DNA from 2 places in the Klebsiella sp. GFKo11 genome. Region 1 is predicted to be linked to the other one. Evidence: predicted binding sites of a transcription regulator. Region 1 holds the regulator's gene; the other holds the start of a gene.
What was found. The regulator PhoB, encoded in region 1, activates phosphate uptake and scavenging genes when phosphate is short. The targets are predictions, from matches to a motif close to CTGTCATAAAACTGNCNNAT.
Positions count from the first base shown of each region.

Region 2: pstS (phosphate ABC transporter substrate-binding protein PstS) is a predicted target of PhoB. The motif match lies at 1,158-1,177, and genes of this name have one in related genera.

Region 1 covers NZ_CM151369.1:4,943,192-4,946,972, forward strand. Annotated here, with positions in the region: gene brnQ (branched-chain amino acid transporter carrier protein BrnQ) at 1-160, opposite strand, end outside; gene phoR (phosphate regulon sensor histidine kinase PhoR) at 573-1,868, opposite strand; gene phoB (phosphate response regulator transcription factor PhoB) at 1,890-2,579, opposite strand; gene sbcD (exonuclease subunit SbcD) at 2,764-3,781, shown strand, end outside.
Region 2 covers NZ_CM151369.1:6,396,218-6,399,998, forward strand. Annotated here, with positions in the region: gene AC07P6_RS30580 (fimbria/pilus outer membrane usher protein) at 1-33, shown strand, start outside; gene AC07P6_RS30585 (fimbrial protein) at 49-1,086, shown strand; gene pstS (phosphate ABC transporter substrate-binding protein PstS) at 1,252-2,292, shown strand; gene pstC (phosphate ABC transporter permease PstC) at 2,418-3,377, shown strand; gene pstA (phosphate ABC transporter permease PstA) at 3,377-3,781, shown strand, end outside.

The sequences.
Region 1 (3,781 bases):
CCACGGCGGTAATCAGAAAGCCAATAGCCGCGGTCCAGACGTGTTCACCAGCCTGTAAGCCAACCATCGGAGGGAAGATAATATTGCCTGCGCCGACGAACAGCGCGAAGGTCATAAAGCCCAACGCAACGATGTCGCGAGATTTTAACTGATGGGTCATAAATTCATTACTGCCTGTGGATGTGGTGTTGTAAAAACGGATAAATACCGCGCCTTCCCTTAGGGGATGATACAGCGGCCATTGTCAGTAAACTCAGCGGGATATGCTCCCAAAGCGGCGTGGAAAAGAATTGTTTTTTGAATTACCACGCAAAAACAGTCTGTCTGCGACCGTAGGGGGGCAATTTAAACGCTTATAACGTTTTAAAGCAAGGAGGGATCGTAAAAGCAGATGATTATGCTAACTCTATTTTCATAGCCAGAATGATTGACCTGACTGATGGAAAACATGTGGCTTATCATGCGAACAAAAAAGCAGCGAACGTTCGTTAATTACGCAAAACGAAATTGCCTGCAAATGAAAATGACCAGCCGAAGCTGGTCATTGGCAACTAATGCTGACAGGACAGGAACTAGGGCTCATTTTTGGCAATTAAACGTTCCGGCAGCAAGAAGCTAAAACGCGTCCCTTTGCCCAGCGTGCTTTCAATTTCAAGACGACTGTCGTGATGACTGATCGCGTGTTTAACAATCGCCAGCCCCAAACCGCTGCCGCCGGTTTGCCGCGATCGTGCCTTATCAACACGGTAGAAACGTTCGGTCAGGCGCGGAATATGCTCCGGAGAAATTCCCGGACCGTTATCCTCGACGCTAAACAACGCGCCGTGAGATGCCCGCTTCCAGCTCACGGTGATTTCCGTTCCCGCCGGAGTATGATTGACCGCGTTATACACCAGGTTGGAAATCGCGCTACGCAGTTGTTCTTCATTCCCCAACACTTTCAGCGACTCATCGACGGAAAAATGCAGAACATGCTTCTGCTGACTCAGGGTTTGCGCCTCGCGCTCCACCACCCGCAGCATCATCGGCACATCGATTCTATCGTTCATCGCCAGTACCGGCGCGGCCTCTATTCGTGACAGCGTCAGCAGTTGTTTAACCAGGCCTTCCATACGCTGGGTTTGCTCGCGCATGGTGTGTAACGCTTTCTCGCGCGTGCCCCCTTCCAGTATCTGCTCCTGCATCATCTCCAGATACCCCTGCAACACCGTCAGCGGGGTTCGCAGCTCGTGGCTGACGTTGGCAAAGAAGTTACGTCGCGCCCCTTCGAGCTGATGCATCTGCGTAACATCACGCGCCACCATCAGCAGCTGTTTATCGCTGTAGGGCATCACGCGAATTTCCAGATGCCTGGCATTATTCAACACCAGATTCAACGGCTTCGAGAAATCACGATATTTCAGGTAGTTGGCAAATTCCGGGTAGCGCAGCAGGTTAAGGATGTTCTGTCCGTTATCGTCCGGCCAGCGCAGATTAAGCGTCTGCTGGGCCAGGCCATTACACCAGAACATCACGCCCTCTTCGGTAGTTAAAACCACCGCATCAGGGAGAGATTCTGCACCGCTGCGAAAACGCTTTATAAGACTACCCAGCTCGCGACGGCGCTTTTTATTACGCATCTGCATCTGATGCAGGCCGTACAACAGCGGTTCCCAACTGCCGCTGCCCGGCGGTGGCGTCATGCTGCGGTCAACCCACAGCCACCACGACAGACGCATAAGATTCCAGAAATGCCAAATAAGAAGACCCGTCACCGCCGCCAGCAAAAACCACGGCAGGTGACCAAAAATCGCCCCGAGGATCAGGGCCGGGATACAACACAAGAAAAGCTCAAGCGCCAGCCTTTTCCATGACAGCCGTTCCAGCACGGTTCACACTCCTGTCGAGATTCAGAAACGGGCGGAGAAACGATATCCCGTGCCGCGAACCGTTTGTACCATCCGGTCATGGCCGCTATGTTCCAGCGCTTTACGCAGGCGGCGAATATGTACATCCACCGTTCTGTCTTCTACATATACGTTAGTTCCCCAAACGTGGTTGAGCAGCTGTTCGCGGCTATAAACACGCTCCGGGTGGGTCATAAAGAAGTGTAATAATTTAAACTCGGTCGGCCCCATATCCAGCGGGTTTTCACCGGTCATGACGCGATGCGAAGAAGGGTCGAGGCTCAGTCCCTGCATTTCAATCACCTCTTCCACCGCCATCGGCGAAATGCGCCGCATCACGGCTTTAATTCGCGCCACCAGCTCTTTCGGAGAGAATGGCTTGGTGATGTAATCATCCGCGCCGGTTTCCAGGCCGCGAACGCGATCTTCCTCTTCACCACGGGCGGTTAACATTACCACCGGAATCTCGCGGGTCATCGCTTCGCGCTTGAGCTGTTTAATAAACTGTAAACCTGAGCCACCCGGTAGCATCCAGTCGAGCAGGATCAAATCAGGCCAAGGTTCATTGAGTTGATTGACCGCGCTGTCAAAATCTTCCGCCTCGATGGGCTGAAAGCCGTTTTGCTCCAGAACAAAGCAGACCATTTCGCGGATTGGAGCTTCATCTTCAACGACCAGAATTCTTCTCGCCATTATTTACCCTGTATTTTTTAGCCATCAGTATAGAAGTGCGCGGCCATTATGCGTCAGATTTATGACAGATTTATGAAAAAAATGACGGGCAGATGAACAAGGGATTTTGAATTGTGACACGGACTTATCTCACTGTAGACCAGTGCTATAATGCCGCTTACGCTTTTTTCGCTACGGGACCACTATGCGCATCCTTCACACTTCTGACTGGCACCTTGGGCAAAATTTTTACAGCAAAAGCCGCGCCGCTGAGCATCAGGCGTTTCTCGACTGGCTGCTGACCAGCGCCCAGGAGCATGAGGTTGATGCCATTATTGTCGCGGGCGATATTTTTGATACCGGCTCCCCGCCGAGCTACGCGCGTGAGCTGTATAACCGGTTTGTCGTTCAGCTACAGCAGACCGGCTGCCAACTGGTGGTACTGGCGGGAAACCACGATTCGGTGGCGACCCTCAATGAATCGCGGGATATTCTCGCCTTCCTGAAAACCACGGTAGTCGCCAATGCCGGTCACGCTCCTTTTATTCTGCCCTTGCGTGATGGTTCAGCGGGGGCGATTTTTTGCCCTGTGCCGTTCCTGCGCCCGCGCGAGCTAGTGACCAGCCAGGCCGGTCACTCCAGCGGTGAAAAGCAGAAGCAGCTCCTCACCGCCATCAGCGACTACTACCAGCAGCAGTATCAGCAGGCCTGCGAACTGCGCGGCTACCGGCCGCTGCCGATTATCGCCAGTGGTCATTTGACCACCGTCGGCGCCAGCAAAAGCGACGCGGTTCGCGAAATCTATATCGGCACCCTCGACGCCTTTCCGGCAAGCCACTTTCCCCCTGCCGATTACATCGCGCTTGGCCATATTCACCGGGCGCAAGTGGTGGGCGGCTGCGAGCATATTCGCTACAGCGGATCGCCCATCCCGCTGAGCTTTGACGAAACCGGGAAAAACAAAAGCGTCAACCTGGTGACCTTCACCAACGGATGTCTAACAGACGTCACGCCGCTCATCGTCCCCATTACCCAGCCGCTGGCAGTATTAAAGGGCGATTTCGCCAGCATCAGCGAGCAGTTGAATCAGTGGCAAGATAATAGCCAGCAACCCGCCGTCTGGCTGGATATTGAGATCACCAGCGACGAATATTTGCATGATATTCAACGCAAAATTCAGGCACAGACCGAAACGCTACCGGTAGAAGTGCTGCTGGTGCGCC
Region 2 (3,781 bases), 1.5 Mb from region 1:
GCGCTTATACAAATACCCGTGATTTGTAAATGAGATAGGGATGCTAAATTGAAAATCATAAAATACTTACCTTTGTTGCTAGTTTGTCTTTGTACTCATACAATTGCTGCGGATACGTACTGTGAAGCCGATGGTGGCACTCATCATAGTGTATTGGTTTTTTCCGGGACAAAAATTAGTGCGGCACAAAACAAAACTGGGCAAACTGTTAACAAAAATGTCAATAATGGTGAGCAATATAGCGGTGTTTGCCATTGCAACAGAAACTATAATTATGCTTACTACACTGCTGAGAGTAACCCAGCCTTAGAAAAAATGTCATCTCGAAATAATGTTCAATACTATAATTTGAATGAGTATCTTGATGTCGGGCTATCCATTGAAATTTTTGGTCGTGGGTATATTAATGTACCATTCGCTGATCAGCCTAATAACCCAGATGGTTCTTATACTTGCACCAATAACAAAAAGATAACGACTTTTACAAGCGGATCGGATGCCATTATTTATTTTTATATAAAAGAGCCTTTTATTGGTACAGTGACAATACCAGCAACCTTACTAGCATCTTTATATGCAACAACATCATCTATAAGCTCGGGGAATACCCACATACTTTCTGATGTGTATATTCAAGGTGATATCACAGCGCCTCAGGAGTGTATTGTTAACGGTGGACAAACTATCGAAGTTAATTTCGGTAAGATCCCTGCATCGGAGTTTTCGGCGACGCCAGGTACTGCAATAACCGACAGAAAAATACCGATAAGTGCATCGGTAAAATGTACGGGAATGTCTGCGGGCCAGGATGTTGAAGTATCGTTGCATGCCACGCAAGCGGGATCGCTGCCAACGGTGATTGAGACGACAAACGCAGATGTCGGCATCAAGATGTACGATGAGTACAATAATGAAGTGGACGTGAACGGCGGGCGTATGGAAACCGATATGGGGACTCGTTCTCGTCTGGGCGAGGAGAATGGCGAGTTTAATTTTTCTGCTGCGCCTGCCAGCGCGACGGGAACCCGTCCGCAGCCGAGCACGTTTGATGCGAATGTTACTATTACTATGGAAATTAAAAACTAATACTGTTGTGGCCGTATTCGCGGCCACTAAAATTTCACTTCTATTACACCTGATTATTCTGTGTCATCAAACTGTCATAAACCTTACATATAACTGTCACCTGTTTGTCCTATTTTGCTCACCATAGCTTCGAAACAATGATTTACGAATCCAGCAGGAGACATTATGAAAGTTATGCGTACCACCGTCGCAACAGTTGTCGCCGCGACCTTATCGATGAGCGCTTTCTCTGTTTTTGCAGCAGCAAGCCTGACTGGCGCAGGTGCAACTTTCCCCGCGCCGGTGTATGCCAAATGGGCAGATACCTATAACAAAGAAACTGGTAACAAAGTTAACTACCAGGGTATCGGCTCCTCTGGCGGCGTAAAACAAATCACTGCCAACACCGTAGATTTCGGTGCTTCTGATGCTCCTCTGGCTGACGACAAACTGGCTCAGGAAGGCCTGTTCCAGTTCCCGACCGTTATCGGCGGCGTGGTGCTGGCGGTGAACATCCCGGGTCTCAAATCAGGTGAACTGGTGCTTGACGGTAAAACGCTGGGTGACATCTACCTGGGTAAAATCAAGAAGTGGGATGATGAAGCCATCACCAAACTGAACCCTGGTTTGAAGCTGCCTTCTCAGAACATCGCCGTTGTGCGTCGTGCTGATGGTTCCGGTACTTCCTTCGTCTTCACCAGCTACCTGGCGAAAGTGAACGAAGAGTGGAAATCTAAAATTGGCGCAGGTTCTACCGTAAACTGGCCGACCGGTCTGGGTGGTAAAGGCAACGACGGCATCGCCGCTTTCGTTCAGCGTCTGCCGGGTTCTATCGGCTACGTCGAATATGCTTACGCTAAACAGAACAATCTGGCTTATACCAAGCTGCTGTCAGCAGACGGTAAGCCGGTTAGCCCGACTGAAGATAACTTCGCTAACGCAGCGAAAGGTATCGACTGGAGCAAATCCTTCGCACAGGATTTGACTAACCAGAAAGGTGAAAATGCATGGCCGATCACCTCTACAACCTTCATCTTGGTTCACAAGGCTTCCACTAAGCCAGAGCAGACTGCTGAAGTGCTGAAGTTCTTCGACTGGGCGTATAAAAACGGCGGTAAAGAAGCAAACGCACTGGACTACGCATCCCTGCCGGATAGCGTGGTTGAGCAGGTTCGCGCTGCATGGAAGACCAACGTGAAAGACAGCAGCGGTAAAGCGCTGTACTAATACCCGCGGAATATCGAGCTGCCGGCCATGTTCCAGCAGCTCGAATTATTTAGGGTATGGTATTACCTTTGCCAGAAAGATCAGTAAACTACGGTTTTTTCTGGCCCGAAACTGAAGAGTAATTTATGGCTGCAACCAAGCCGGCATTCAACCCTCCGGGGAAAAAGGGTGACATAATTTTCAGCGTGCTGGTAAAACTGGCGGCGCTGATTGTGCTATTGATGCTGGGCGGCATCATCGTCTCCCTCATTATCTCTTCCTGGCCAAGCATTGAAAAATTCGGCTTTGCCTTCTTATGGACCAAAGAGTGGGATGCGCCGAACCAGATTTTCGGTGCTCTGGTGCCGATTTACGGCACGCTGGTCACCTCATTTATCGCGCTGCTGATCGCCGTACCGGTGAGCTTTGGTATCGCACTGTTCCTGACGGAACTGTCGCCAGCCTGGCTGAAGCGTCCTCTGGGCATCGCCATTGAGCTGCTGGCGGCAATTCCCAGTATTGTATACGGCATGTGGGGCCTGTTCATTTTTGCCCCGCTGTTTGCGACTTACTTCCAGGAACCCGTTGGCAACGTCTTGTCCAACATTCCTTTCGTCGGCGCTTTGTTCGCTGGCCCGGCATTTGGTATCGGTATTCTCGCCGCAGGCGTCATCCTGGCGATCATGATCATTCCTTATATCGCTGCCGTTATGCGTGACGTTTTTGAACAGACGCCGGTGATGATGAAAGAGTCCGCTTACGGTATCGGCTGTACGACGTGGGAAGTTATCTGGCGTATCGTTCTGCCCTTTACCAAAAACGGTGTTATCGGTGGGGTAATGCTCGGGTTGGGACGTGCGCTGGGGGAAACCATGGCGGTGACCTTTATTATCGGCAACACCTACCAGCTCGATAGCGCCTCGCTGTTTATGCCGGGCAACAGTATCACCTCTGCGTTGGCTAATGAGTTTGCCGAAGCGGAAACCGGCCTGCACGTTGCAGCATTGATGGAGCTGGGTCTGATTCTGTTTGTGATCACCTTTATTGTACTGGCTGCCTCGAAGTTCATGATTATGCGCCTGGCTAAGAATGAGGGGGCTCGCTAATGGCGACGATCGAATTGCAAACCACTGCAGAACTGGCGGAATCTCGCCGTAAAATGCAGGCAAAACGCCGCATGAAAAACCGCCTCGCCCTGACGCTATCGATGGCGACCATGGCGTTTGGTCTGTTCTGGCTTGTCTGGATCCTGATGTCTACCGTAACCCGCGGTATTGATGGCATGAGCCTGGCGCTGTTTACCGAAATGACACCGCCGCCAAATACGGCGGGTGGTGGTCTGGCAAACGCCCTGGCGGGCAGCGGCCTGTTGATCCTGTGGTCGACGGTTATCGGCACACCTCTGGGCATTATGGCGGGGATTTATCTGGCGGAATATGGACGTAAATCCTGGCTGGCCGAAGTTATCCGCTTTATTAACGATATCCTGCTTTCTGCACCTTCGATTGTT